Regions from separate parts of the Rahnella sp. GSA61A genome, predicted to be linked through region 4. Evidence: predicted binding sites of a transcription regulator. Region 4 holds the regulator's gene; each other region holds the start of a gene.

Region 1 (7,676 bases), on a different contig from region 4:
ATGATGGTCCGGTGATTTTTGACCCGGCCTGTTACTGGGGAGATCGGGAATGCGATTTGGCGATGCTGCCGTTATATCCGAATGTTCCGCCGCAATTATATGAGGGTTATCAGAGTATAACGCCACTCCCTGACGACTTCATTTCGAGGCAACCGATCTACCAGTTATATTACCTGCTTAACCGCAGTAATTTATTCGGTGGTCAGCATCTTGTGGTGGCGCAACGCGCCATAGAAAGGCTGTTACACGAAGATATCAGTTAGCGGGATAAATATTTCAGCTCTGAACAAATAAGACCTGAAAACGTTAATATTCAGGCCTTATTTTTCATTTTCACAGAAACCCGTTATAAATATGTCGTCAAATTATCAGGCCATTAATCCTAATAATTTCAAAATGAAGTAGCCGATGACAGCGATGATAATTGGCAAAATATACAACGGAAAATACTGCACCAAAATCGTGTGTCGCGGTATCACGATACGCTCTTCAATTTGCGGACGTGTCCGGCCTTCAGCACCTTTCGCCTGTTCCAGAATAAGCTGATCCTGGATCCCTTCGCGAATGTGTTTTACCTGACGGGACATTCTCGCGCCGGAAGCCTGAAGTGCCAGCCCCACAAAAATCAGCCAGTAGATAATGAAGAACATGATGTTCGCGCTGGTGAAACCCTGCCCTAAAGCTGGCACCGGTGAGTTGTACCAAAAGACATTGAGAAACGAGGTATTGAACTTCACCATATCCACCATCACGTGGATGAAATCCAGCATGACCGCGTTGATGCCCTGCTCAGTCTTAGTGTGCTCGTTGATGAAATTCAGCAAAGAAATCAGCGTAGAAAGCAGCGCAGGGATAAAAATGATCCATCCCGCAATTCGTTTAATTACTGCCACACGTCCGGCTTGTTGGTACGTCATGAATTCCCCTTGTTAGGATACCTAAAGCAACGGCTAAGTTTACCCACAGAAAGCCTGCTCCGCCCAATGTTTTAATCAGTTAGCGTAACGCTGTACCGGGAACGTCCATCCTGTTCATTTTCACATCAGATTTCACCTGCATTCCCACCGATGTTAAAGTGGGTTTCTATTTATTGTGAGGGAGTCCGCTTTCATGGCTTATGTCCGCCCTGTTAATGCAGCAATTTTCGATATGGATGGTCTGTTAATTGATTCTGAACGGTTATGGACTCAGGCTGAGCTGGACGTTTTCAGTCGCCTGGGCGTTGATATTTCCCAGCGCCATTTGCTGCCGGATACGCTAGGTTTGCGTATCGATCAGGTGGTCAGGATGTGGTATCAGGCGCTTCCGTGGCAGGGTCCGGGTCAGGAAGAAGTGTCCTCAATGATTATTGCCCGCACGATTGAACTGGTAGAACAAACCCGGCCGTTGCTGCCTGGCGTGAATCATGCCCTTGAGCTTTGCCGTGATCAGGGGCTGAAGATTGGTCTCGCGTCGGCATCACCGCTGTTTATGCTCGATACCGTGCTGGAAATGTTTAATTTACACTCCTTCTTTAAGGTTCGTGTTTCAGCGGAAAAGCTGCCTTACAGCAAACCGCATCCTGAGGTCTATCTGCTGGCTGCCGGAGAATTACAGGTTGATCCGCTCAACTGTGTGACGCTGGAAGATTCCTTTAATGGCATGATCGCCACCAAAGCCGCGCGTATGCGCTCGGTGGTGGTGCCGGACCATGAATACAGTGTGGATCCACGCTGGGCGCTTGCCGATGTCAAACTTTCTTCCCTCGAAGAATTGCGTGTGGCACACATCAGCTAAAATTTATGCGCAGCCGCTCATGCCGCTGCGCACCTTCTCTCCTTTCCATATACCTTCTCTACGCATTTCTCCTGCCACAATTTTTGAAGCTTCGTTTAATTTCGTAAATCTTGAACTGACTCATAAAATAAATAAAACGTTATTTCATTTTTATTGAATTCGCATGCCAATGAACCTATGATTCCTGCAACAAGGACGAGCCGGGAGCTCTCCTGCTTCTGTACGCTGTCACTGCCACGCAACGGTCAGACTAGCCCGGTAAGTCCTCCTTGATATCGTCATTCATGAGAGGCACCGACATGCAAGTTCGTCAAAGTATCCACAGCGACCACGCAAAAACGCTTGATACCGCTGAATTACGCCGTGAATTCCTCATTGAGAAAATCTTTGAGAAAAATGCCTATACCATGACTTACAGCCACATCGACCGCATCATTGTCGGCGGCGTCATGCCCGCTGAAAAAACGGTATCCGTGGGTGATGAAGTCGGTAAACAGCTTGGTGTGAGCTATTTTCTTGAACGTCGCGAACTCGGCGTGATTAATATCGGCGGCCCGGGTCTGATCGTGGTTGACGGTACAACCTATGAAATCGGTCATGAAGAAGCGTTGTATGTCGGCAAAGGGGCAAAGCGGGTCGAGTTCAGCAGCGTTGATGCCTCCAGACCGGCCAAGTTCTACTACAACAGTGCGCCGGCACACACGACTTTCCCGAACAAAAAAATCACACTGGCGGAAGCCTCTCCGCAGACCATCGGCGATGCAGCTACCAGCAACCGCCGCACCATCAATAAATTCATCGTGCCCGACGTTCTGGAAACCTGTCAGCTGACCATGGGGCTGACCAAACTGGAAGAGGGGAGCCTGTGGAATACCATGCCTTGCCACACCCATGAACGTCGTATGGAAGTGTATTTCTACTTCAATATGGAAGCGGAAACTGCCGTGTTCCATATGATGGGGCAACCACAGGAAACCCGTCATTTATTAGTGCACAACGAGCAGGCTGTCATCTCTCCTAGTTGGTCAATTCACGCCGGAGTGGGTACCAAAAACTATACCTTCATCTGGGGTATGGTCGGTGAGAACCAGGTATTCGATGACATGGATCACGTCAAAGTCAGCGAACTGCGCTAACTCCCCCTTGCTCTGCCTTCACCGGCAGAGCAACTCATTTTTTATGGCGAACGCGCCGTTGCAAAAGAGACTCTGAATATGATCCTCCGTTCATTTGAATTAAGCGGCAAAGTCGCAATCGTCACCGGTTGCAATACCGGGCTGGGACAAGGCATGGCGCTGGGTCTCGCGCAGGCGGGATGCGATATTGTGGGCATTAACGTTTCCGCCCCTGAAGAAACTGAAAAAAAAGTCACCATGTTAGGCCGCCGTTTTCTCGATCTGAGGGCTGATCTGAGCACCATCACAGGCATTCCTGAGCTGATCGAGAAAGCAGTCGGGGAATTTGGTCATATCGATATTCTGATCAATAACGCCGGTATTATCCGCCGTGAAGATGCCATCGAATTCAGCGAGAAAAACTGGGATGATGTGATGAATGTGAACAGCAAAACGCTGTTCTTTATGTCTCAGGCCGTGGCGAAGCAGTTCATCAAACAGGGTAACGGTGGCAAAATTATAAATATTGCCTCTATGCTCTCGTATCAGGGGGGGATCAGGGTGCCTTCCTATACCGCGTCAAAAAGCGCAGTAATGGGTCTGACCCGACTGATGGCCAATGAATGGGCGAAGCATAACGTCAATGTGAATGCGATTGCGCCGGGGTATATGGCGACTAACAATACGGAACAGTTGCGCGCCGATGAAGAACGCAGCAAAGAAATCCTCGACAGAATCCCCGCCGGACGCTGGGGTCTGCCGGAAGATGTCATGGGGCCGGTAGTCTTTCTGGCATCGAAAGCCTCTGATTACGTTAATGGTTACACCATTGCCGTCGATGGTGGTTGGCTCGCGCGTTAAGGGCAGAATAAGTGACACCAGAAAGGCGTATTCTTATACGCTTTTTTGTTTTTTATCAGTCCGTTGACAATTAGTTACAGGGCATCTCTTCCAAGATTGTGACAGTTTCACTTATACTGGATAAAATAACAGTTATCCAGTTCGGACGCGTCATGACGGCGGAAGGCCATCTCATTTTCTCAATTGCCTGTGCAGTATTTGCTAAGAAGGCCCAGCTTTCTCCCGAACTGGCGCATGGTGACTGGTGGCACATCATTCCAGGGTCTTTGCTTACCTGTCTGCTGCCCGATATTGATCACCCCAAATCGGTGCTGGGCCAGCGTCTCAAATGGTTGTCGGCCCCCATCGCCCGGGCTTTTGGTCACCGTGGATTCACTCACAGTTTGCTGGCGGTGGCTGGAGGGATTTTCCTGCTACGCACTCATTTCCCTCACGACTGGGTGATCCCCGCTGATGCTTTCCACGCCATGATTATCGGTTACCTGAGCCATATCCTGGCAGATATGCTGACGCCTGCAGGAGTGCCGCTGCTCTGGCCTTGTCGATGGCGTTTCCGGCTACCGCTGATTAACAGCCAGAAAGGTAATCAACTCGAGCGCACGCTCTGCCTTATGCTGGTCGGCCTGACGCTTTTCTGGCCAGACTGGACGCCCATCATTGGTGCAATAAATCCTGACTTTTTTAATCACATCCTGAAATTATTCATCTGAATAGCATGAAATATTGCCGACATGATGAAAATTAATACAAATACCAACAAAAAGTTATAATGAATTCCTTTTGGATATAAATACTCAGACCCTCAAACTGATATTCTGCCCCCCAATGCTTTGGGATGGTGCAGTCCTTTTCCGGAAACACCCGTTTCATTTATCAAAATTATAAGTTTGGAGTCTGGTATGAATCTTCCGCTCGTTCTTAACGTAGTGGTTTTCGTTGCCCTGCTTTTGCTGCTGGCACAAACCCGCCACAAGCAATGGAGCCTGGCAAAAAAAGTTTTACTGGGTCTGGCTATGGGTGTCGTATTTGGCCTGGCTTTACAGCTGATCTACGGTTCCGATGATCCGGTACTAAAAACCTCAATTACCTGGTTCAATATTGTCGGTAACGGCTACGTCCAGTTGCTGCAAATGATCGTCATGCCGCTGGTTTTCGTCTCTATTCTGAGCGCGGTAGCGAAACTGCATAACGCGTCATCGCTGGGGAAAATCAGCTTCCTGACCATCGGTACCCTGCTGTTCACCACACTGATCGCTTCTCTGGTGGGTATCTTCGTGACGGGCCTGTTCGGCCTCACCGCTGACGGCCTGGTACAGGGTACGCAGGAAACGGCGCGACTGACGGCAATTCAGTCTAACTATGTCGGCAAAGTGGCTGACCTGAGCGTGCCTCAGTTGATCCTTTCCTTTATACCTAAGAACCCGTTTGCTGATCTGACAGGCGCAAGTCCGACATCAATCATCAGCGTCGTGATCTTCGCCGCCTTCGTTGGTGTAGCCGCCCTGCAACTGGTGAAAGATGATGCAGAAAAAGGTCCGCGCATTCTGGCCTTTATTGATACCCTGCAGGCATGGGTGATGAAGTTGGTGCGTCTGGTCATGAAACTGACCCCGTACGGGGTACTGGCTCTGATGACCAAAGTGGTCGCCGGCTCGAACATTCAGGACATCATCAAACTCGGCAGCTTTGTGGTCGCGTCTTACCTGGGTCTTGGCATTATGTTTGTTGTTCATGCGATACTGCTGTCGTTCACCGGTGTTAATCCGGCGAAATTCTTCCGTAAAGTCTGGCCGGTGCTGACTTTTGCCTTCACCAGCCGTTCAAGTGCCGCGACCATCCCGCTGAGCGTTGAAGCGCAAACACGCCGTCTGGGTATTCCTGAATCTATCGCCAGCTTTGCGGCATCGTTCGGGGCAACGATTGGTCAGAACGGCTGTGCAGGTCTGTATCCAACCATGTTGGCCGTCATGGTTGCGCCAACCGTCGGCATCGACCCGTTTGATCCGGTATGGATTGCAACATTAGTGGGTATTGTTACCCTGAGCTCTGCCGGTGTTGCCGGTGTGGGTGGTGGTGCGACATTTGCAGCCCTGATCGTGTTGCCAGCCATGGGCCTGCCGGTTACGCTGGTTGCCCTGCTGATTTCTGTTGAGCCGCTGATTGATATGGGCCGTACCGCACTGAATGTCAGCGGTTCAATGACGGCAGGCACTATCACAAGTCAGTTGCTGAAACAGACAGATAAAGCGGTGATGGATGCTGAAGAAACGGCTGAGCTGGCTCACCGTTAATTTCAGATTGCTGCAAACAAAAAACCGAAGCCAGTGGCTTCGGTTTTTTTATGTCTGAAATTCCGCAATAACTCAGAACGTGATTATTCAGAACGGATAGTCGTGAAAACCTATTTGCTCTGAAATATTCCGCGCGGCAGTATGCAGCATTTCTACGTAATGACTTTTGCTTTCTTCGGAGAAACGAATCGTCGGGAAAGAAATACTCAAACCAGCAATCACCACGCCAAAGCGGTCGAATACCGGAACTGCGATACAACGAAGCCCTTGTTCCTGCTCTTCATTGTCTTCGCCGAAACCCTGCGCGCGAACCTGATCCAGCGCAGTCTGCAAATCGGCAGCATTCATGATGGTATTTTCAGTGCTGCGGGTAAATTCAATTTCCTGCAACAGCGCGCTGACTTCTGCTTTATCGCCCCATGCCAGCAGCACTTTACCGATTGCGGTGGTGTGCAGCGGATTGCGGCGACCAATACGCGAATGCATGCGCAGGTTGTACATCGAATCAATTTTATGGATGTAGACAATCCCGTCTTCATCCAGTGCACCGAGGTGGATCGTTTCGCGGGTCAGACGGGACAATTCGCGCATCTGAATATCAGCGCTGCGGATCAGATCGACGTTTTGCAACGCTTTGGCACCCAGTTCAAACAACTTGAGCGTCAGGGAATATTTCTCTGACTCGCCTTCCTGCGCGACATAACCCAGGGATTTCATGGTCTGAAGAAAACGGTAGACCGTACTTTTAGACATCATTACGCGCTGAGAAAGTTCAGTAATGCCAATCTCACGCTCTTCCCCCAACGCCTGTAAAATGCCAAAAACTTTCAGGACTGAGGAGACGGAATCGGGTTGCTTATCAAGATCTGCGATAGCCATAGGGTGTATTACCTGCTCGCGTTGAGTTTGTTTCAAAAAAAATAGAACGTGGTTTTTATTATACTGGCAAGCATCGCTGAGAAGCAATCAACCCATTGATCAAGAATGTAAGAACTGTTAAGCCAGTTTCATTCCCGACAGAGAGATAAAAAATTCATTACATCATGTGACAATTGTCACTTTACGTTAATTAGCGTAGTAATATTCCCCTCCCTGATGACTACGCACTGACAGAACTCATGACTTCTACACCTGCTGACGGATTACCCATTCCACAACGATATGGTGCCATTCTGGCCATTGCGCTGGGTATTACCGTTTCTGTACTGGATGGCGCTATCGCTAATGTCGCACTGCCCACCATCGCTAATGATTTCCATGCCAGCCCGGCAACCTCTATCTGGGTGGTTAACGCCTATCAGCTGGCGATCACGATTTCTCTGCTTTCTCTGGCGTCACTGGGCGACATATTCGGCTACCGCCGTATTTACCAGACGGGTTTGCTGGTATTTAGTATCACCTCGCTCTTTTGCGCCTTGTCGGATTCACTGATGACACTGACTGTCGCCCGTGTGTTACAAGGTTTCGGTGCGGCAGCGATCATGAGTGTAAATACCGCGCTGATACGTATTATTTATCCGCAGCGTTTCTTAGGACGTGGTGTCGGTATTAATGCACTTATCGTTGCCGTCTCGGCAGCGGCCGGACCCACCATTGCCGCCGGTATTCTGTCGGTAGCCTCCTGGCAATGGCT
Region 2 (7,676 bases), on a different contig from region 4:
ACCGGCGCGGTCTCCAGTATGCCGGCGATGATTATCCAGCGCGCCAATCCCGGGCTGTATGAAATGCTGACCAACGGCGTGCTGCAGGCCGGACTGAGTTTTGACAAGGCCAAACTCAACTGTCAGAACATGGCCAATAAAATGGCCGATTACACGATGGGAAGCAAGTGGACGCAGGCGGCCGTCACCGAGGAGTACAAGGATATTGTCGCCTCCAGCGACGGCGATGCCGTTAGCAGCGACCAGAAGCTGCAGAAGGCGACGGGTGAGGAAGGTGCTACATGGATCGGGGGCCAGAAGCGTGGCGGCAAAGGCCAGCCGGCAATCAAACCGACGCATGACCTGGCCAAGGCTGGTTACAACATGATGAACAACCTGCCGGTGACCAGCAACAGCAGCGTGGGAGCTTCCAGCTGTAACGGGTCCGTTTGCCAGCGTTATCCGAACTCCGAGACTGCTGCGAGCGCGGTGGTGAAAGTGCTGGGTGACAGGTCGATTAGAACTTGTCGTGATGCCAGCGAGTGCGGCGGCGGCGGCGATGAAAATGCCGCCGGCAGCACGGTCGCCGGTACCGGCTTTTCACCGATACTTGAAGATACCACTAAAGAAAACCTCGAGCAGTTAACCAAACTGGTCGGGGGTTCTGAAGCGCCGACTACCGACAACCTGGCCAAGCTGAAAACGGGCAGCCTGGTCGTGACCCGCGGCGTGATCCAGTCACTGAAGGATGACCCGGACAGTGCCGCACTGGTACAGCGCCTCGCAGGAGAACTGGCCATGTCTGACACCGTGGAACAGGCGTTGACAATGCGACGCATGCTGACTACCGGCCAGTCTGAACCCAATGCGGCCGACCAGCCGGAAGCGCTGGCCGAGGGGGACCGTCGCGTTGATGCGCTCGACCGGGAGCTGGCCGCGCTGAGTAACGAAATGGCATTGAGAAAGTCCATCAGCAATAACAGTCTGCTCACGACCCTGGAACGTCAGGGTGTACGCAATCAGGACAGCCGTCTGCAGCAGCACAGCGGAAGTCAGGATCAGGGATTCAATAACATGAGCCAGAAATCAGGAGCACAATAATGACGATACCCGTCTCCCCTCAGCGTCGTTTTGGTCGTACGCGCCGTTTCGTGCTGGCTTTTCTGGTTATCCTCGCGCTGACTGTGGGGCTTTTCTTCATTGCCTCAGTGTTGTTTGAAGTCGATCCGGATGGGCATAAGGTGCGCGACTGGCTGAGTGCAAGCCGGTACGGTCTGTTTGTCTGGCGGCTGACAATGTATACCGGGCTTTGCTGGGCCTGGTTTTATGTTGTGCGACCGCAGGTTGTGAAGAAATCTCCGGGTCAATCACTTCATCGCCTTGAGTGGATGGCGGCAGGTTTTATTATCGTTATCGAATTCGCCGCCTGGCGTTCCGTACTGGCATAAGGAGGCGTCATGACGGCCAACAGTTTTCTGGAGTACTTCCTGGTGTTGTTCGGCTGGATGCTGAATAACGCCCTGTGGAACATCCTTATTAGTACGGGACTTTTCGCGCTGCCTCTGGTTTTCAAGGTTCTGGGTATCTGGTTGAAGGTGCGAGAAGAAGGCGCCGATGAGGGGAATAAAGGTGTTCTTGCACTGCCGCGGGTTGAGCACGCGCTCTACGTATCATTTTGCGTGATGCTGTTCTGCTGCATTCCGCTGTTGCCGGTCGATATCAGCACCATTAAATTCGATACTTCACGGGCGAAACAGTGCGGTGTAAGCGTACCTACGCCCCAGAACTCCGGTTACAAGGGGCTGGTTAACGACTTTGACGGCAAGACGGCAGAAGTCCCGGTCTGGTGGTATCTGTTGCATATGATATCCAAGGGCATCACCCAGGCGATGATTGCCTCGATCCCCTGCGGAGACCAGCTCCGCCAGATGCGCTTTGACGTGCAAAACACCAAAATTCGCGACCCTATAGTGCTGCAGGAAGTGCAGGACTTTGCAGATCAGTGCTATTCCCGTTCTTACTTCAAGCTTAAAAACAGCAACAGCCAGCTGAGTGACGCAACAATCAATTCAGTAGGGTGGATAGGCAGCAGCTACTTTCTCAATACCAGTGGTTACTATGATTATTACACATCGACCAGCCCGCGCAGCCAGTGGCCGTATGACAATGCCCGGGACAGCGGCTATCCGGATGTGGGAAAAGGTGGATATCCTACCTGTAAACAGTGGTGGTCTGATGGCACTAATGGCCTGAAGGCCCGGGTGCTGGCCAATATGGATGAGTCGACTAAGGCAGAGCTACAGCGGAAATTTAGCAAGGATCAGTGGGAGGAGATGGCACTGCGCTGGCTGGTGAGTCCGCGCAACGTTGGGCTTTCAGGCAGCGGTGAGACTTATGCTACTGGCAGCAGTGATGTGGGCTCAGGCCTGGCATTTAACGTGACCCGCCTCGTGTCGACAATTGGTGTGGGAATTAAGCAGGCGGAAGCGTTGCCGGGGTTTGATGCGCTGAAGCAGGCATTGCCAATGATACAAGCTCTGCTGGAGATGATGATTATAATCGTCATTCCGGTGCTGATGATGTTCAGCGCCTATGAACCTAAGACGGTGGTGACCATTTCGTTTGCGTTGTTTGCACTGATATTCATTACATTTTGGTGGGAACTGGCGGGCTGGCTCGATGACAGGATGATTACCATTTTGTATGACAGCATGTCCGCGCAGGGCATTTCGAACAGCAGCGTGCCTTTTGCAGAATTTACCAGCTCAACCGCTGATGGTTGGATCATGAACCTGGTGTTGGGAATGATGTATGTGGTCTTCCCCATGTTCTGGGTTGGGATGCTAGGTTGGATAGGAGTAAATGTAGGTGATGTAGCGAAGTCTTTGTCACAAGGAGGCAAAATGCCGCAGGAAGCAGGTGAAAAGGGAGGTAAATTGGCAAAGGATGCTGCAACATCGGCTGCAACTAAAGGCATAAAATAACAAAGACTAGTAACTTGGAATGGATTCTCAGTTACTAGTCGTCATCTTTAATATCACCAAAATAATAACCGTACCCTTGGTTACCGTCTTTGTAACCATAACCAAGATCATCGCTTTCGGATTTTGAGATGACTTTATTGCTATTATTCAATGCTCCTACAGTAAGAACCGCAGCGCCTAAGGCTCCGAAGACAAGATCAACAGACCCCAAAACCGTATTACGACCAAGTTCTTTGTAATCTGCTTTCTTCATTTTGAATTTTGTTGGTTTCCTGGAGCAAATTTCCTCAAGATCTTTCGGATCAAAACCTTGCGACATAATCTTTATCACTCTTTGGTTATAAATCACTCAACCCAAAATATCATGGCAAGCAAATAGACTCAAGCGGATGTCTTGTCGTCATCTGTTGCGGCATTTTTAGATTATGTATTGAAGAAGGAAACCAGAATAAAAATATAGAAATGACCTGCTGGTTTAAACCTTAACGCGCATAAGGTCACTGAAGCGAGTTGTGTAAGCGGGAGAAAGCATTTGACGTTTCATCTCCCAACTTTTCTGGATCCCCTGGCCAGCAAACCATACCCGACCTTTGCCGCTATGATTGATACCATCGAGCACTGCCATCAACTGCTCACTATTAGAGCGCGGCTTATACTCATCAAACAGGCCTAATTGCGCTACACCCTGGCTATAAAAGTCTCCTAGCATGACTCCGCATTTTTGGAAACGGTGTCCATCTTGCCAGATTGCATCAAGGCATTTAGTAGCTGCAGCCACAATGTCCCGACTATCTTGTGTGGGGATCTGTAACTTCGTACTAGCGGTCTTGCCGTAATAGACTTCATTCACGGCAAAAGGGCTGGTTTTAACGAATGCTGAGATATGCCGGCAAAACTGATGCTCGCCGCGTAGTTTTTCTGCTGCACGCACGGCATGACTGCAAATTGCTTCACGCATCATGTCGTACTCAGTAACTCTGTCGCCGAATGAACGGGAACAGACTATCTGCTGTTTCGTAGGTGCGAACTCTTCGAGCTCCAAACAAGGCTCACCGCGAAGTTCTCTAACGGTCCGCTCTAAGACAATATTGAAATGCTTGCGAATAAATGGCGTCGGGGTTTCAGCCAATTGGAGCGCCGTCTTGATGCCCATGTCATTGAGCTTTTTCGATATACGTCGGCCTACACCCCAAACTTCTCCTACATCAACCAATGCCATCAGTTTTCTTTGACGACTAACAAGTGAGAGATCGACAACTCCCCCAGTCTTTGTCCATTTTTTGGCACTGTAATTTGCTAATTTTGCTAATGTTTTAGTCGGGGCAATACCAACACCCACAGTCAGACCGGTCCATTGGAGAACTTTAGCTCGAACTTCACGTCCGAACTCCTCAAGATTCTTACAATTACTGACGCCTTGCAGGTTCATGAATGCTTCATCAATACTGTATATTTCGACGGCTGGTGACATTTCCTCTAATACAGTCATTACCCGTGAGCTCATGTCCGCGTAAAGCGCATAGTTACTGCTGAAGGTAACAATCTTGTGCTTTTCGAAGATGTCACGCATTTTGAAGAACGGATCTCCCATCCGGATACCTAGTTTTTTGGCTTCTGCGCTGCGTGCTATTACACAACCATCGTTGTTGCTTAGAACGACGACAGGTCGTCCCCGTAAGTCAGGGCGAAACACTGTTTCGCAGCTGGCGTAGAAGCTGTTCACATCGGCGAGAGCAAACATCATTGAAACCCATTGATGCTGAACGTCACAACACCAAAAACCTCCAGCTCGTCGCCTCCGTCGTGGAGAATAATTGGGGGAAAATCCGGATTCATTGGTACGAGCTTAACTATAGGGTGAAGGCAAAGCCGCTTAACTGTGTATTCACCAGCCAGCGATGCAATAATGATATCTCCGTGTTTTGCCTGCAGGCTTCGGTCTACGACCAGCAGTGAACCTTCATAAATACCGGCATCAACCATACTCATCCCTGTAGCCATAACAAAGTAGGTTGCTGCGGGGTGATTCACACAAAGTTCATTTAAATCAATACCTTTTTCAATGTAATCCTGTGCGGGTGAAGGGAAACCCGCCTGCACCTTATCCTGGAAAAAAGGTATCATAAGCTTCAGTGGGTCCGGGATTGGATAAAAAATGGTCATAACGCACCCTTATTAATTACTGGTTTTATATACAGTATAATCGTGTGCGTTTTGAATTGTGAAGCTCGATGAATTAGAAAATCCTAGGTTGCTGAACAACAAGGAAAGATAATTAAAAAGTCTGTTTTAGCATCGTCTCAGTGTTCTATCTTCATGATCCACGAATGTAGCGGTATAGGGTTTCTCTACTAATGCCGAATTGTTTCGCTAGATGAGACTTGTTCTTACCTTCAGCGACCAGTCGTTTAATATTCTCAATTTCTTGTGTATCTAAAGATTTTTTACGCCCTCGATATGCCCCACGTTTTTTTGCCAGTTCGATGCCTTCTCGCTGCCGTTCTTTGATGAGAGAACGTTCAAATTCAGCAAATGCTCCCATAACTGACAGAAGTAGTTGGGCAATCGGTGAATCGTCACCGCTGAAGGTTAGCCCTTCTTTAATAAACTTAACCTGTACCCCTTTGGTAGTTAATTCCTTCACCAAGCTTCTTAGATTGTCTAAGTTCCTGGCAAGCCGGTCCATGCTGTGTATAACGACTGTATCGCCTTCACGCGCAAACGATAGTAAAAGCTTCAGCTCGGGGCGGTTAGTATCTTTACCGGAAACCTTATCGATAAAAACCCTATCAAGATGGAGCCCATTAAGTTGGCGCTCTACTGATTGATCTTCAGAACTAACGCGTACATAACCAATTTGTTGCCCTGACATTAGCTTCCCCAATGAGTGTGTCACATTGGGGTGTAGCCTAACCCGACGAGATTAGGTTGCAATATTTATGTGTATATAGGGTTGTTTCACATTAATGTTGACAAGTTCTTTGATAGTTCTAGAGCCTAAGTTGACAAGCGAATAATGTTGAGGGGAAAATCTTGATATCAAGAGTTTTAGTATTGCTTATCTTCCAACATAGAAAGATTTCTTGCAGAGGAATGCATAAATGTCAGCGATTGAGGATATAGCCACGTGGGCCAATTCAAAGCATAACTGGTGGCGATTCGCTATGCAGTTAGCTTTAAACGAAGGGAAATTAACTGTTGAACATTATGAAAGGATTCATGCGATAGCAAAAATGGAACATGGTTTGATAGAGATTGACGCTGACTATCAAACCCTCATAGGGAAAATGGATGTTTCAGGATTTGTTGATGAGCAGGATCAAATCACCTTAGGCTCACTTTGTGACGTTAAGGGAGTGGCAGCTCTGGCTGAGGATCAGTCTCTTATATTTGCAAAAGAAGGTATTAACATAGTCTATGGGGATAATGGAGCCGGAAAATCCAGCTACACAGGCATACTAAAAAATACCTGTTTAACTCGTGGAATAGCCCCATTGGTAAAGAGTAATGTTTTCAATACTGTCAACCCTGCTCCTGAGGCAACTTTAAACATAAATGTAAATGATGATCTCACCACTGTCGTTTGGAGCGAGGATTGTGAAAGCAACCCATCACTGAAGTCTATAAGAGTCTTCGATAGCTCGTCAGCCTTCCATTACGTCAATGATGAAGGTGGCTTATCAATTAAACCAATAGGCATTCATGTTTTGACTGAGTTGGTTGGCGCGATTAATTATATTAAAGGGATAATTGAAGAAGATATTCAGCCAGGGAATGGGATAATTAATTTAAATCCTTTAAAAAATCAAAACGAATCGGCAATTTTTTATAACTCGATATCAGCTAAAACTAATGTAGATGATATTAAAAACCATGAGTGCACTGATGCTGAAATATCCTCTATAGAACCATTAAGAAAATCAATTCTCGAATTAAGTTTGCAATCGGTAGAAACAATAAGGAAAAAATTAAAGGGCGAAATTTTAGCGTTAACACCCTTAAAGGATTTTTGCGATGAAATCATAGAGTTACTTGGTAAGAAGAACATCGAAAATATCAAGTCATTGCAAAATGAATTTAAGGCCAAGTCAATTGCAGCTGAAAATCTCCGTGAGTTAACTCTCGGAGGTTTACCTATCCAAGGCGTAGCAAATCAGGAGTGGGTTCAATTATGGGAAGGTGCTAAAAATTTCATCCTGAACAGTGAATCTTGCGAGCATTTCCCAATGAAAAAAGGAGATGTTTGTCCCTTGTGTTTACAGGGAATAAATGATGAAAGCGAGTCCAGGTTAGCAAAACTGCATGATTTTTTGAATAATAATGCTTCTACTCTTTCAAGGTTGGCAAAATCGAGATACCAAACAGAGCTGAATAAAATACTCAATAAAGGATGTGATTTCACACCATATTTTGGAGTGAAACCTATATTGGATTCATATGAGGATGGGTTGGGTGATAAGTTAAATATATTTAGCGATGGATTTTTGGAGAGAAAAGAATATTTCAAGGCGGAATTATTTGAAGAGCAACCAAAAAAAATCCGTATTGACTTTTATAAATCGCTGTTAAAAATAATAGACAACATTAACGACCTGATCCAAAAGTTGCAAGATGATGCAAACACCAAATCTATAATTGAATCCAAACAAAAACAATTAGAATTGTTGCTCGACAAGAAAATAATTAAAGAAAATAGAAGCGCTATTGAGTCTA
Region 3 (7,676 bases), on a different contig from region 4:
ACGGCATCGAACCGGTGATCACCATTTCCCATTATGAGATGCCGCTCCATCTGGCCACTGCGTTTGGCGGCTGGAAAAACCGTGAACTGATTGGTCACTTCGAGCGTTTTGCCCGCACGGTGCTGACCCGCTTTGGGCATAAAGTGAAGTACTGGATGACTTTCAACGAGATCAACAGCGCGGCGCATTTCCCGATCATGAGTCAGGGGCTGACGGTAAAAACCGGCGCGCTTGAGGCGCAGGCGAAATTCCAGGCGTGGCATAACCAGTTTGTCGCCAGCAGTCTGGCGGTCAAAATCGCCCATGAAACCAACGCACAGATTCAGATTGGTTGCATGATCCTGTTTGCCACCAACTACGCTTATGACTGTAATCCGGTCAATCAACTGGAAACCCTGAAAGAGACGCAGGCGTTTAATTTCTACTGCGCCGACGTGCAGGCCGGTGGTAAATATCCGTATTACGCCAAAAGTTTGTGGAAGTCTCAGGGTGTTGAACTGGATATTCAGCCGGGTGATTTAGCGCTGATTAAAGAACATACGGTGGATTACATTGGTTTCAGCTACTACATGTCTTCAACCATCAACAAAACCAATCCTGACGCGGTTTCGGCGCAGGGCAACTTGCTTGGCGGCGCGCGCAATCCGTTCCTCGAAGCCAGTGAATGGGGCTGGGAAATCGATCCGGTCGGCCTGCGGATTGCCCTCAATCAACTGTACGATCGCTATGAAAAGCCGTTGTTTATTGTCGAGAACGGGCTGGGCGCCGTCGATAAGCCGGATGAAAACCACTTTATTGCCGATGATTACCGTATCAACTATCTGCGCCAGCATATTCAGGCGATGGCTGAAGCCATTGACGACGGCGTGGAACTGATGGGTTATACCCCGTGGGGATGTATTGATCTGGTGAGTATGTCTACCGGTGAGATGAGTAAACGCTACGGTCTGATTTATGTCGACCTCGACGATAAGATTTCCGGCACCGGTAACCGTTACAGGAAGAAATCGTTCCACTGGTATCAGAAAGTGATCGAGACGAACGGCGCAGATATCAGCTGATATTCCCCCGCCAGGTTTGAAAACAGTCCGGGTGATAGCCGGACTGTTTTCACCGACCTTAAGTCAGCAAGTCATCGAAGACGCTAGCGCTGATTTTCGTGAGCGTGGCGAACGTGAGTGGCATTCATCAGAGGCTGTTTCCTTTCCTCGTGGCTTGCATGAATAATTTCACCTCGCCACTGGTAAGTCTGAATATCGGGTTGTGTAAGCGGGAGAAAGCATCTCCCGTTTCATCGCCCAGTTTTTTTCAATACCCTGTCCTGCAAACCAGATCTTTCCTTTCCCGGAGTTATTTAATTTATCGATAGCCTCCATTAACGCTGCACTGTTTTTTCGTGGAGCATTATCGTCAAATAAATTTAGCTGCGCTACTCCATTACTGAAAAAATCAGCCAACATAACGCCAGCCTTCATATATTGATGGCCATCAACCCATATTCTCTTCAGGGAGTTCGTGGCCGAATTTATAATGTCACGAGTATCATTAGAAGGGGTCAGTAGCTTCATGGATGCTTGATTTCCATAGTATGTTTCATTATGTGCGTGTGGGCTGGTATGAAGGAAAACACTAACGAAACGGCAGAACTGGCGCTCACTACGTAGTTTTTCTGATGCTCGCTCAGCATAGTCACAAATGGCTTGATGCATATCCGAATACTGAGTTATGCGGTTGCCAAAAGATCTACTGCAGATGATCTGTTGTTTTTCTGGTGCAAACTCTTCCGGTTCAAGACATTGTTCACCTCGAAGTTCACGAACAGTCCTTTCGAGAACAACATTGAAGTGTTTTCTTATTACCCATAATGAGCTTTCAGCCAGGTCAAGTGCTGTATTAATACCCATTGAATTAAGTTTCTTACTAATTCTCCGACCAATACCCCAGACATCCTCAACAGAGATAATTGCCAGTAGCCTGCGCCGACGTTCAATATTCGATAAGTCGACAATGCCACCAGTGCCACGCCATTTCTTGGCTGCATGGTTAGCTAACTTTGCTAATGTCTTTGTTTGTGCAATACCAACCCCCACAGTTAATCCTGTATTTTTAAATACTCTATTTTTCATTTCATGACCGAAGCAATTTAGGGGCATGCAATTTATTACCCCAGATAAATTAACGAAGGCTTCGTCTATTGAGTAAACTTCGATCGAAGGAGACATTTCAGTTAGCGTCTGCATAACTCGCTCACTTAGATCGGCATAAAGTGCATAATTAGAACTGAATACATAAACCCTGGAGCTATATGTATTGTTTTTTATTTTAAAAAATGGCTCACCCATTTTAATACCAAGGGATTTTGCCTCGGCTGAGCGAGAAATAATACAGCCATCGTTATTGGAAACGACGACAACAGGCTTCCCCTGCAAGTCTGGCCGAAAAACAGTTTCGCAAGAAGTATAAAAACTATTTACGTCGATGAGAGCAAACATAATTATTTATGCGCCTTAATACTAAAAATGACCACTCCGAATATTTCTAATTCTTCTGCATTTTGAAATGAAATCGAAGAATAATCATCGTTGTGAGGTACTAGCTGTAGATAAGGATGAGTACGAAGTTCTTTCACGGTGAATTCACCTGAAACAGCAGCAATAACAATATCGCCATGTACGGCTGAAAGCGAGCGATCCACCACTAAAAGATCCCCATCACTGATGCCGGCGCCATGCATAGACTCCCCGCTAACTTTTATGAAGTAAGTGGCACTCGGATGTCTTATCAGCAATTTGTTGAGATCCAGTCTGTCCTCAACATAGTCCTGCGCTGGGCTCGGAAAGCCACAGGGCACTTTCTCAGAGAAGAGAGGAAGCATGACTGGTTGAGAAGCCTCAGTTGGTCGAATGAGCTGCATGATGTTGATCCCGATATACTGTGTTTATATACAGTATTGCTGAATGCAGCTAAGGATCAAGAAACTTGTGAAGCTATTCCTGAAAGTGCTTGAACTGTCTGTTAATTTAGTTTGTGTGGTATCCAATATAGTTTTGTTGCCTGACTTAAACTCAGTTCAGCGAAACCGTAGCACTCTGACGGTAAGTCACCTCGGTTCCCTGCTCTTCGATGAAGAACTGGCTTTCGGCACGTAATAAGAATGCAGTTCAGTCCACACAGTTCTGATTCAGGATCCATGATGAGACAGTCCTGAGCGCCCCGGGCGAATATGAGTATCTCCCTGACAGCAGAAAAAGTCCCTGTTTCCACAAAGGCCACTGAGAAGCAAGCTGATAATCAAACCATTCGCTTCGTAAAAGTCCGTGAGTTGCCCCCGGCAACTGCCTGATACAGCGGGGAGTGCCCGCTGGTAGTGCTTTGGCCCAGACCGCGGCTGTTTCATCAGCGTCTACATTCCGGTCATCCTGGCCCATCAGAATTAATACCGGAGTATGTGTACCGGAAATATCTTTCGTCGCATCAGCCAGGGAATTCCTGCGTTCGAAGTCCTGGCGCGTACATTGGGAGTGGCAGGGGAGAACAGCTGCTTCTTCTGTAAACTGGCGGTCAAAAGCCACGGCTTCATGTTTTTTAGCATCCTGAATATCATTCAGGGAGCGACCTTCGACTTTAAGCCTTTGTCCTGTATAGTATATGCCCTGATTACGCCAGTTTATCGCCGCACCTATCAGCACAACAAACTCAGTTGTTGTCAGTTGGCTCGCCTGCGGTACAACCCAACCTGCCTGCGAGAACCCAAGATAACCTCCGCGACTTTTTTTCAGTTCCGGCTGTTCTCTCAGTTTTTTTAACGCCAAAACCGCCTCCTCTGCGCGATCTGACATTGTCTGTGCCAGCCAGTTACCTGTACTTTTATCCACACCAGGTTTATCCCATGAAAAAACGGCAATTCCCTGTGAGACAAGGAATTTAACCAATGGAATATATCCACCTTCTGACCAGCGGTCCTGAGGTCCGTCTCCATGAACTAAAAGCACAAACGGAGGAGAAACCTTACCTGGAGGCATAATCAACGTCCCCATCAGAACATCGTTATTATGCTTAAAAGATATAGAACGTTGTTGCCCGTACCCTGAAAGATCGAAATCATATAATCGGCTAAGCAAAAAAATAATGAGAACGACAATCATAATTGAAAATGACACAATATATTTAATCATGTATAGCTCTTTATAATTTATAAAATTAAATATCAGCCGACTTTTTTAATACTTTATAGAACAGGATGTCAATGACTTAAAATTCGAAGCTCCTGACAGTAATAATCTTGGTGCTGCTGTGGGCGTTAACTTCCACTTCAGGGATGAACAAATGGAAATTAAGTGAGATTTACCAACAGTAACTGGCGGAGCTTCACCGCTATTTATCCTTAAAGCGCATCGCCAGCCACTGAGCATGCTGCTGCGTCACCAACAGTTGATCATCTTGCTCGCGCCACTGAATATCCCCCTGGCTAAGACAGCGCCTGAGCTGCTCCAGTGATGCTACCTGGAAACAGAGCGCCACCATTTTCGCCGGTGCCTGCGCAGCGACAGGCGGAAGCGCGAATTCCAGACGTGCTTGTTGATGAGTGATAATACGCAGGCAGCAGGTCCCTGAATCAAGCACATAACCACCGTTGGCCTCCGCGCGGGCCTCCACACTGAACAACTGGTGATACAGCGCCAGCGTCTGTTCAGGTTGAGGCGAGGCAATAACGAAGGCAGACAGCGCTTGCACGCCATTAGGATGTACCTGCCAGGCGGGCTGCCAAACGGCCTGCGGCGTTTGATGTTCGCAGAAAAAACTGAAGCCGTATGCCAGGGCGCTGGCGCGGATCCGCGAGATGCAGAACCGGGCCTCAGTCTGGCTGCCGTCCGGCAATATCACCGGGCGTGAGAAGCGGGTCGGCGGTTCGCCATCGAGTTGACATTGCCGGAGGTGCTGCCATACCGCATGCGCATCCCGGGTTTTCCAGACCAGTCCGGCAAGGCCTGGCGCAACGTTCCACAATCCTCGCGAGTCTGTCTGACTGGCAGGCTCATAACCTAAAAGTTCCAGATAGTTATCTGCAAAGACGGCCAGATGGTTACTGGAGCCCATCGAATGGTGCCCCCGTGTACTGAGCTGAAATCCCATCCGCTGGAACAGGCCTTGCGCCTGATCCAGTTCTTCATCGACATTAATCACCGCGTGATCGATAACCGGGGTAATCGGCATGGTGTCTTCCTTCTGTTCTTTTTACTGATCCTGTCAGGCGGCACGACCGCCAAAATAGAGTTCGCGCATACGGGGGTCGTGTAGCAGGTCCTGCGCGCTGCCCTCCATCGCCACTTTCCCCAGCGCCAGAACATAGACCCGGTCGGAAATGTGCAGTGCCTCCATAGCATTCTGCTCGACCATTAAAATGGTCACTTTTTCCTGGCGGCGAATGGTTTGTATGGCGCTAAAAACTTCCGTAAGCATTTTCGGTGACAGCCCGGCCGAAGGTTCATCGAGCAGCAGTACTGCGGGTTCAGGCATCAGAGCCCTTGCCAGCGCGAGGATTTGTCGCTCGCCGCCGGAAAGCGCTGACGCGGGTGATTGCCATTTTTTATGTAACACCGGGTAATTTTCCGCCAGTTGCGCCATTCGCTGCTTACGTTGGCCTGGCGGTAAAAATTGTCCCCCGGTTTGTAGATTTTCTGCCACGGTCAGATTGTTGAAGACGTTGTCCAGTTGTGGGACAAACCCGAGTGAGCATTCACGGATTTTCCGGTGCACCGGAATTTTTGCCGTTTCGCATCCATCGATTTCAACCCGTCCTTCGCGCGGGGAGACAAATCCGGCAATCGATTTCAGCAAGGTGGATTTGCCGCAGCCATTTGGCCCCAGCAGCGTCACGATTTCCGCCTGTTCAACATGCAATGAAATACCGTGCAGAATATCAATCCCCGGGGTATAACCGGCGACCACGTTTTCGAGGGTAATCATACGGCCTCCTGCAATGTTGCGGTGCTTTGCCCTAAATAGGCATCCAGTACTTGCTGGTTCTGCGCCAGTTCATCCGGGCGGCAACTGGCGACAATCTGTCCGCGATCCAGCACGATGCAGCGCTGGCACAGGGTGTTTATAAAATGCATATCGTGTTCAATAACCAAAAGTGAAATACCCTGACGGCTCAGGTTGACCAACGTTTCCACCAGCTCCTGGCGTAATTTCGGGTGCACACCGGCCATAGGCTCATCCAGCATCAGCAGCGTCGGTTTACCCATCAGCGCGCAGGCAATACCCAGTAATTTTTTCTGTCCGCCGGAAAGCGCCGCAGCAGGCAGATCTTTAACTTTGGTTAACAGCAAGGTATCCAGTAATTCGCTGGCGCGGGTCCTGTCTTCCTGCTCGGCTTTACGCCCGGAAGCCAGCCCCAGCAGACCGTTGAATAACCCGTGCTGACGAGTACCTGCAGTCATCACGACTTCCATAACGCTCATCTTTTCCGGCATGACGGGGAGCTGGAAGGTGCGTGCAATGCCAGCCTGGATGATCCGGTGGCTGGGCTGACGAGTAATGGACTGTCCATCGAATGTAATGCTGCCGCCATCCGGCCGGTTAAACCCGGAAATGGTGTTGAGCAGCGTACTTTTACCGGAACCATTCGGCCCCAGCAGGCCAAGAATCTCCCCCTTTTCCAGCGTAAATGATACGGATGTCAGTACCTGGTTGCCGCCAAAGGATTTGCTGATATCAGCCACTTCAAGCAAACGGCTCATGAGAAAGTCCTTAATTTTTCCGGTAACAGACCACCTGGTCGTGTGAGCAGACACAGTAATAAAGCCAGACCCACCAACCCCAGGCGTAGAGCGCCAGTCAGGTCTGAACTGATGTGGAAATAGTCTTTTGCAAAGGGGATAAAGTTATACAGCCCTTCCACCAGCAACACGCCCAGCAACACGCCGCGCACATTGCCAATACCACCGATCATCACCATGCTCCAGATAAGAAAGGTTTCCGACGAAAGCAGGTAATCCGGGCTGACATAATCGGTGTACCAGGCCAGTAACATACCGGCCAGACAGCACATCACAGCACTGCTCATCAACGCCCGGCATTTCAGCCACGGCAGCGCATAGCCCATGCAGATCGCTAACTGAGGTTGCTCGCGCATCAGGCGCAGCGCCCGCCCAAACCGGCTGGCGCCGATACGCAGGCTGGCGAGCGTGGCGACGATGACGCTGAACAGAATAATGATCGCGAAGATACGCGTATCGGTGACGGTATCACCGGTCGACCAGGGCGAAGACAGGCCGCCAATCCCCTGCGCGCCGCCCGTCAGTGCGTCTTCATTGACGACGGCAATGCGGATGATTTCAGCCAGCGCCAACGTGGCAATGCCCCAGTAGTCCGCCGTTAGCTGACGCCCCAGCAACGCCATCAGCGCGCTGATAACAATGGCACACAGTAACCCGGCCGGGATCACCACCCACAGCGGCAACCCAAAATTGTTTCCCAGACCGACGGCATAAGCGCCGGTTCCGACAAACACAATGTGACCGAAATTCAGCAAACCGGCGTAACCTGCCTGTAAATTCAGGGCAAGCGCGATAATGGCATAGATCCCGGCAAGGCAAAGGATATGCAGTAAAAACTCAGACACGGCGGACCTCCCGGTTAAACAGGCCATAAGGACGCAGTAACAGCGCCAG
Region 4 (7,676 bases):
GGTAATCGCGTAACGTTGCAGCGTTTCACGTACGCCAGCCGCCAGCAACTGGAGGGTGCGGATACGGGCCGGATTAAGTGTCAGCTCATCATCTTCAAGGTGAATGATTTGCTGACGCGCCAGTTCCAGCGTCAGAACATCCAGCACTTGTGGCAGCTCAGGCGTATCGAAATGCATAAACAGTTCGGCTTTGAGCATTGGATAAATCAGTTCGACCTGATGCAGTAATTCCGCGCGGCTGACCTGGCGGTGGTGCATCACAATGCTTGAAATCAGTGATGGCAACACCAGCATATGATGGATGTTGTTGCGGTAATACGTCATCAGCACGGCCTGTTCGCGAGGCAGAACGATGATGTCGCCAATGTTGTCTTTCTCAACCTGGAACTTATTCATGTTCAGCGCGTGATCAAGCAACTGGTCAGCGGTCAGATCAGGCACCGTCGAATCCGCGTTGTAAGGCACGTTACGCAGCAATTGCAGATAACAGTCGATTTGCTCGGTCAGCTGTTCGCGTGTCAGTGAACGCTGACGGGAGGCCAGCAGCGCGGTACAACACAAGTTCATGGCATTGGCTGCCGCTGAATTGTTGATGCGCACCATGATCTGTTCTGCCAAATCCTGCACTGTCGGCGTCAGCCAGCTTGGACGTTGTGCTTCGATCGGGTCGATGGCTTCACGCCAGGTTGGCACGTTCTGGTTCAGGTAAGTGGTCAGATGCAGCGGCTCACCGAAGTTCACGTAACCCTGGCCGAGATTACGCAGCTTGCGCAGCCCGTTCAGCATCTGTGTCAGGCTTTCTTTCTCTTTGGTCGCACCGCGTAATTCTTTCGCGTACGTACCCACTTCCATGACGTGCTCATAACCGATGTAAATCGGTACCAGCGTAATCGGACGTGAACCGCCGCGCAGCATGGCCTGAATGGTCATGGCCAGCGTGCCCGTTTTCGGCTCCAGCAGACGCCCGGTTCGCGAACGCCCCCCTTCCACAAAGTATTCCACCGAATAACCGCGGCTGAACAGTTCGCCCAGATATTCACGGAAAACCGTCGAATAGAGCTTGTTGCCTTTAAAGGTTCGACGAATAAAGAACGCACCCAGACGGCGGAAAATCGGGCCAGCCGGCCAGAAATTCAGGTTGATACCGGCGGCAATATGCGGCGGTACCAGACCCTGATGATAGAGCACGTAAGACAGCAGCAGATAGTCCATGTGGCTGCGGTGGCAAGGCACATACACAATTTCCTGACCGTCCAGCGCTAACTGGCGTACACGCTCGGCATTATTAACGTTGATGCCTTTGTACAAACGGTTCCACGTCCAGCTCAGCACACGGTCAGAGAGGCGCACGGCTTCATAAGAGAAGTCAGCGGCAATCTCTTCCATCAGGGCGATGGCGTTTTGTTGGGCTTTTTCGTGGGAAATTTTCTTGCTGCGGGCTTCGTCTTCAATCGCTTTCTCAATGGCTTTTGAGGCCAGCAATTTATTGAATAAATCCTGACGTGCCGGAAGGCGCGGACCAACCGCAGCCAGACGCTGACGGGAGAAATGCATCCGCGCCACACGTGCCAGTTTTTGAGCAATCGTCTTATCTGTGCCGTGTTCCGTCGCCATATAACGCAGGGAAACGGTATTGGAGAAACGGACGAAACTGTCCCGCCCCAGCCACAGCACAGCGAAAAATTTCTGGATACCGTTCAGCACGCGCAGATGCGGCGTGTCGTCCTGACCTTCACGGCCCGGTGCACGACCAAACATTACCGACACCGGCAACATCTGAATGTCTAAATCCGGATTATTGCGGTGCAAATCAAGGTAGTCGTGGAACAGCTTTACGGACTCCTGCTTCGGCGTGTAATAAGAGAATACGCGCGGGCCTTCGGCTATAAAGACATGGCTTGGTAGCAGGGTTCCGTCAATTTCCAGCGGAATAAGAGGATCAGGTAGATTCTGCGCCAGACATTGCGCACGCAACGTCAGCAAATCGGCTTTGGAATTATAAGGTAATACGTACAAAATCGGCCGCGTCGGGTCTAAATGCAACTCGGTAACCGGATCTGAAGGTATGACCTTGCTCTTTACCAGCAATGAGAGTGGTAAATTCAATAATGTGTAATAAAGTCTACGCCAACCTGACATAAAAACGTGAAGCCTCTTGTTAGCAATTTCGCCGCAAGGATACCAGAAAGATCCGTGGAGATCTGTGGTCATATAAAAGCTAAAATGCTGCAAACACTCTAAGGATCAGTACCCGAAATGGCGAACCAAGTCACCGGATTTACCCGAATTTATAAAGCGGCCGGCTATTCCTGGAAAGGATTCAAAGCGGCATGGCAAAACGAAGCGGCATTTCGCCAGGAGGCCAGCGTCGCTATCCCGTTAATTTTACTATCTTTCTGGCTTGATGTCAGCACCATTGAACGTATCCTGCTGGTGGGATCCGTCGTGCTGGTCTGTGTCACGGAGTTGCTCAACAGCGCGGTGGAATGTGCAATAGACCGCATCGGGCCTGAGTTTCATGTGCTTTCTGGTCGCGCAAAAGATATCGGCTCTGCTGCCGTACTTCTGACCATCATATTGGCGATTTTTGTCTGGGTCAGCATCTTTTGGTCGCGATGGTTCTGATTTGGAATCTGCATTCCAGGAATCAACGTTATGCCCTGTTTTTATTCAATCTTAGGTTTTCATTGACCGTTTAGCTGTATATACTCACAGCAAGACTGTATAAACAACCAGGGGGCGGAATGAAAGCTTTAACGACCAGACAACAAGAGGTCTACGACCTTATTCGCGATCATATCTCCACCACCGGTATGCCACCAACCCGCGCAGAGATTGCATCACGTCTGGGGTTCCGTTCTCCCAATGCGGCGGAAGAGCATCTTAAAGCGCTGGCGCGTAAAGGTGTTATTGAGATTGTTTCCGGTGCATCACGCGGCATTCGTCTGCTGATGGAAGAAGAAGAAGGTTTACCGCTGATTGGCCGCGTTGCCGCCGGTGAACCGCTGCTGGCGCAGCAACATATCGAAGGGCACTATCAGATCGATCCGGCAATGTTTAAGCCGAGCGCCGATTTCCTGCTGCGTGTCAGCGGTATGTCGATGCGTGATATTGGTATCCTTGACGGCGATCTGCTGGCCGTGCATAAAACGCAAGACGTGCGTAATGGTCAGGTTGTGGTGGCCCGTATTGATGATGAGGTCACCGTGAAACGCCTGAAAAAACAAGGCAGTGTGGTGCAGTTATTGCCTGAGAACAGCGAGTTTCAGCCGATCGTGGTGGATTTGCGCGAGCAGAATTTCAGCATTGAAGGCTTAGCCGTAGGTGTTATCCGCAACGGCGACTGGATCTGACCTTCGTACTTCGAGCTATCTCTGCGTTGGCTGCCTTCGCGAACCCCGGTCACATACTTGTGTATGCTCCCGGCGTTCGCTTAGTTGCCGCCTTGATATAACGCGAATTACTCGGTCAGATATGACTAAGTCAGAAATTGCTGTGTCAGATAGACAAGACTAAAACTAATTGAATATGGATGGCGGCCGCCTCTGGCATCCATGTGAATTCAAAGAGAAATGCGTTTCTCTCATCATCGCCCCTTTCGGGGCGATGTCATTTACAGGCATAACCTGAACCTCCGGCATGAGATTCTCTATGCAACATCATTCCCTGCGACACACACTCAAAAACACCTTTTTAAGCCCTGCCGATAAAGCGCTCTGGATGCTGGCATTGCCGATGATTTTTTCCAATATCACGGTGCCGCTCCTCGGCCTGGTGGATACCGCAGTGATCGGTCATCTCGACAGCCCGGATTATCTCGGCGGCGTGGCTGTGGGTTCGATGATCACCACTTTCCTTTTTATGCTCTTACTGTTTCTGCGGATGAGTACCACCGGCATGACCGCTCAGGCGCTGGGCGCGAAAGATAATCAGCTTCTGGCGCGTGCTTTTGTACAACCCTTCCTTCTGGCTGTACTGGCGGGCGTCATTATTGTGGTATTCCGTCATCCGCTGATGGAGCTGGCGTTTCACATTGTCGGCGGCAGCCAGCCCGTGCTTGAACAGGCGAGGCTGTTTATCGAAATCCGCTGGTTCAGCGCCCCGGCTTCATTGGCGAATCTGGTGATCCTCGGGTGGTTGCTCGGCATTCAGTACGTTCGCGGGCCGGTGATTTTGCTGATTGCCGGGAATTTGCTGAATATCATTCTGGATCTGTGGCTGGTGATCGGGCTGGGCTGGAACGTGCGTGGCGCAGCCATCGCGACGGCAAGCTCCGAGTATTTCACGCTACTCATCGGGCTGTATTTCGTCTGGCGGGTGATGAAACGACGCGGTATCACCGGCGCAGAAATCACCTCCGCGTGGCGTGGTAATTTGCGCCGTCTTCTCGGGCTTAACCGCGACATCATGCTGCGCTCATTACTGTTGCAGCTTTGCTTTGCATCGCTGACCGTTCTGGGCGCGCGGCTGGGCAGCCACATTGTGGCGGTCAACGCCGTGTTGATGAACCTGCTGACATTTACCGCGTTTGCACTTGACGGTTTTGCTTATGCTATCGAAGCGCATTCCGGTGAGGCATTCGGTGCCCGCAACCGCGAAAAACTGCTGAATGTCTGGCATGCCGCGTGTCGTCAGGCCGGGCTGGTTGCGCTGTTTTTTGCTCTGATTTACGCGCTGGCGGGTGGGGCGATCATTGATGCGCTGACATCATTACCGGAATTGCGTGAGCTGGCGGACCGATATCTTGGCTGGCAAATTATACTGCCGCTGGTGGCTGTCTGGTGCTATTTGCTTGATGGCATGTTTATCGGCGCAACGCGTGGGCGGGATATGCGAAACAGCATGCTGGTGGCGGCGCTGGGGTACGGGCTGACATTGTTCACTTTACCGCTGCTGGGCAATCATGCGTTGTGGCTGGCGCTGACGGTATTCCTCGGGTTACGCGGGATTTCACTGGGCTGGATATGGCGTCGTTACTGGCGGCATGACACATGGTTTTCGTCTCCGTCGCACTGATTTTTCAGCTATTTTCAAAGAAATAAGCGCAGCTTTGTCGTTATTTCATGCTTTAGATTAATCCTAATAGTGGTTTTTATCCCTGTTTAAGGAGGATTAATCGAGATTCTCTACTAACCTTTAAAGTGTTAAGGACGAGCTGCAAGACGAAATGCAGTTCATAAAACCCAAGGTAACAGGAGATATTTTATGAATAAGGACCAAGCCGACGGTAACTGGAAGCAGTTCAAAGGGAAAGTGAAAGAACAATGGGGCAAACTGACTGATGACGACCTGACAGTGGTTGAAGGTAAACGTGATCAGTTAGTCGGTAAAATTCAGGAGCGTTACGGCTATCAAAAAGATCAGGCCGAGAAAGAGCTCAATGAATGGGAAACCAAAAACAAATATCACTGGTAAGACGCGACTCCCCCTCGCGTGCCAGTGACGTATCCTGAGATTTAGCTGCTCCTACCCGGAACGCTTCAGGATACGGGTACACGGATGTACCCAACCTCTTCTCTGTACAAAACATCCTCCTCTTACGAGTCACCTTCAAAACCTTAAAACCCGATCATTCAGCGTTTTTTCACCACAATACTGTGGTCGTGATCGCAATGGTCATGGCTGTCGCAGGTTTCTACTACTTTGCATTCTGCACATAAGCCATGCGCTTCAACGACGGAATGGCGAAGCTCAAATCCGGATTCTAATGACAGTTTTGCCAGACGCTCTTCAATGCCGTCGGTGGTTTTTTCGGTAACTAACCCGCAGCGGTCGCAGATAAACAGCGCAGAAGTATGGCTCGGCTCTTCAAAATGATGGCAGAGAACATAGCTGTTTGCGGATTCAACACGGTGAATAAATCCCTGTTCCAGCAGAAAATCCAGCGCCCGGTAAACGGTCGGTGGTTTCGCCTGAGGTTCGCTTACGCGCAATAGATCCAGCAAGTCATAGGCGCTGATCGCACCGGGTTGTTGCGTCATCAGGCGCAGTACTTCCAGCCGCTGCGGCGTCAGGCGAACATTGCGCTGCTGGCAAAGTTCTTCAGCTTGTGAAAGTAATTTTTCCGGATTATTCAGGGTCATAGCAACGGTCTCTGAGCGCAGATTGGAATGAATAGGCCACATCATGCGACCACCGATGATTTTATCATGCTTGCACCAAAACGACGAATTATGCGCCATTCAGATGTGATGCAACGTCGGCATCCGCCTGCTCAGCGGCACAAGATGCCGAATCTTTGTTCTGTGGTATAATCAGCGATTACCTTCCCTCTGGCGCGAAGCGGGGGGAGCGTCACGAACCCCTTCAGCGAATGTCAGGCCGATGTCAGAAACTCAACACGTAATGCCCCAGACCACTCCCTTTTCCGCCCAGCGTTTTTCCGTTGCGCCGATGCTCGACTGGACCGATCGCCACTGCCGCCATTTTCACCGGCTGATGACCGGCCAGACGTTGCTGTATACCGAAATGGTCACGACCGGCGCCATTATTCACGGCAAAGGGGATTATCTCGGGTTTGGCGATGCAGAACATCCGGTGTCTTTGCAGCTTGGTGGCAGCAATCCGGCTGATCTGGCGCATTGCGCAAAACGGGCGGAAGAACGTGGTTATGACGAAATTAACCTCAACGTCGGTTGCCCGTCAGATCGCGTGCAGAACGGCATGTTTGGTGCCTGTCTGATGGGGCAGGCGTCGCTGGTGGCTGACTGCATCAAAGCCATGCGCGACGTAGTCTCAATTCCGGTCACGGTTAAAACGCGAATCGGTATTGACGATCAGGACAGCTACGAATTTCTGTGTGATTTCATCCGTCAGGTTTCAGAAAACGGCGGTTGCGATACCTTCATTATTCATGCGCGTAAAGCCTGGCTTTCGGGCCTCAGTCCGAAAGAAAATCGTGAAATTCCGCCGCTGGATTACCCGCGCGTATATCAGCTCAAGCGTGATTTCCCGCACCTGACCCTGGCAATTAACGGCGGTATCAAAACCCTCGAAGAAGCCAAAACGCACCTGCAATATATGGATGGCGTGATGGTGGGGCGTGAGGCTTACCAGAATCCGGGCCTGTTGCTGAATGTGGATCGCGAGCTGTTCGGCTCTGATGCGCCGCTGAAAACCGGGCCGGATATTATCCGCGCGCTGTATCCGTATATCGAAGCGGAACTGAGCAAAGGTACTTACCTCGGTCACATCACCCGCCATATTCTTGGTCTGTTCCAGGGGGTGCCGGGCGCGCGTCAGTTCCGTCGTCATCTGAGTGAGAATGCGCATAAAGCCGGCGCGGGCATCGATGTGGTCGAACAGGCGTTGCAGATGGTTGCTCAGCCGCAGGAAGTGGTGGCGCAGGCATAAAAACAGGGTGAGTAAAATCGCTATCTGTTAGTCAAATTTACTATCTTTTCGCAGGCCATTCGTGCCTGCGAATTATTTTTTCCTTATCATTCAATCAATTATTTATCCCATCACACTGGCATGTTTCTTGTAATGGTTAATGCGTGTTTGGACGCTACGTCTTATCGCACATGGCTTATTAAGGAGCACCCGATGCTGGAAATTCTCTTCGTGCTTGGTTTTTTCTTTATGCTGATGCTGACCGGCATTTCTTTACTGGGTATGGTTGCGGCGCTGGTCGTGGCATTTGCTCTGATGATGTTGGGTGGGTTTTTGGCGATTGT

What was found. Region 4 encodes LexA, which represses DNA repair genes until DNA is damaged. Its sites were predicted from a motif close to TNCTGTATGTACATACAGNA; they were not measured.
Region 1: LC431_RS18625 (metal-dependent hydrolase) is a predicted target of LexA. The motif match lies at 3,867-3,886, and genes of this name have one in related genera.
Region 2: umuD (translesion error-prone DNA polymerase V autoproteolytic subunit) is a predicted target of LexA. The motif match lies at 5,144-5,163, and genes of this name have one in related genera.
Region 3: umuD (translesion error-prone DNA polymerase V autoproteolytic subunit) is a predicted target of LexA. The motif match lies at 2,931-2,950, and genes of this name have one in related genera.

What each region holds. Positions count from the first base shown of each region.
Region 1 is NZ_JAHXYO010000016.1:2,161-9,836, reverse strand. Features, by position in the region: gene LC431_RS18650 (fructosamine kinase family protein) at 1-263, shown strand, start outside; gene LC431_RS18645 (YniB family protein) at 369-917, opposite strand; gene hxpB (hexitol phosphatase HxpB) at 1,111-1,776, shown strand; gene kduI (5-dehydro-4-deoxy-D-glucuronate isomerase) at 2,076-2,912, shown strand; gene kduD (2-dehydro-3-deoxy-D-gluconate 5-dehydrogenase KduD) at 2,991-3,752, shown strand; gene LC431_RS18625 (metal-dependent hydrolase) at 3,905-4,462, shown strand; gene LC431_RS18620 (L-cystine transporter) at 4,652-6,043, shown strand; gene kdgR (DNA-binding transcriptional regulator KdgR) at 6,131-6,922, opposite strand; gene LC431_RS18610 (MFS transporter) at 7,162-7,676, shown strand, end outside.
Region 2 is NZ_JAHXYO010000007.1:169,625-177,300, reverse strand. Features, by position in the region: gene LC431_RS11680 (integrating conjugative element protein) at 1-1,080, shown strand, start outside; gene LC431_RS11675 (hypothetical protein) at 1,080-1,427, shown strand; gene LC431_RS11670 (conjugal transfer protein TraG N-terminal domain-containing protein) at 1,437-2,963, shown strand; gene LC431_RS11665 (hypothetical protein) at 2,998-3,282, opposite strand; gene LC431_RS11660 (Y-family DNA polymerase) at 3,439-4,704, opposite strand; gene umuD (translesion error-prone DNA polymerase V autoproteolytic subunit) at 4,704-5,126, opposite strand; gene LC431_RS11650 (recombinase family protein) at 5,278-5,835, opposite strand; gene LC431_RS11645 (AAA family ATPase) at 6,065-7,676, shown strand, end outside.
Region 3 is NZ_JAHXYO010000004.1:129,423-137,098, forward strand. Features, by position in the region: gene LC431_RS07040 (glycoside hydrolase family 1 protein) at 1-1,061, shown strand, start outside; gene umuC (translesion error-prone DNA polymerase V subunit UmuC) at 1,230-2,492, opposite strand; gene umuD (translesion error-prone DNA polymerase V autoproteolytic subunit) at 2,495-2,914, opposite strand; gene LC431_RS07055 (S9 family peptidase) at 3,162-4,175, opposite strand; gene LC431_RS07060 (VOC family protein) at 4,375-5,214, opposite strand; gene LC431_RS07065 (ABC transporter ATP-binding protein) at 5,248-5,967, opposite strand; gene LC431_RS07070 (ABC transporter ATP-binding protein) at 5,964-6,743, opposite strand; gene LC431_RS07075 (branched-chain amino acid ABC transporter permease) at 6,740-7,627, opposite strand; gene LC431_RS07080 (branched-chain amino acid ABC transporter permease) at 7,620-7,676, opposite strand, start outside.
Region 4 is NZ_JAHXYO010000027.1:37,089-44,764, reverse strand. Features, by position in the region: gene plsB (glycerol-3-phosphate 1-O-acyltransferase PlsB) at 1-2,139, opposite strand, end outside; gene LC431_RS23565 (diacylglycerol kinase) at 2,257-2,625, shown strand; gene lexA (transcriptional repressor LexA) at 2,745-3,353, shown strand; gene dinF (MATE family efflux transporter DinF) at 3,652-5,016, shown strand; gene LC431_RS23550 (CsbD family protein) at 5,206-5,415, shown strand; gene zur (zinc uptake transcriptional repressor Zur) at 5,574-6,083, opposite strand; gene dusA (tRNA dihydrouridine(20/20a) synthase DusA) at 6,346-7,353, shown strand; gene pspG (envelope stress response protein PspG) at 7,546-7,676, shown strand, end outside.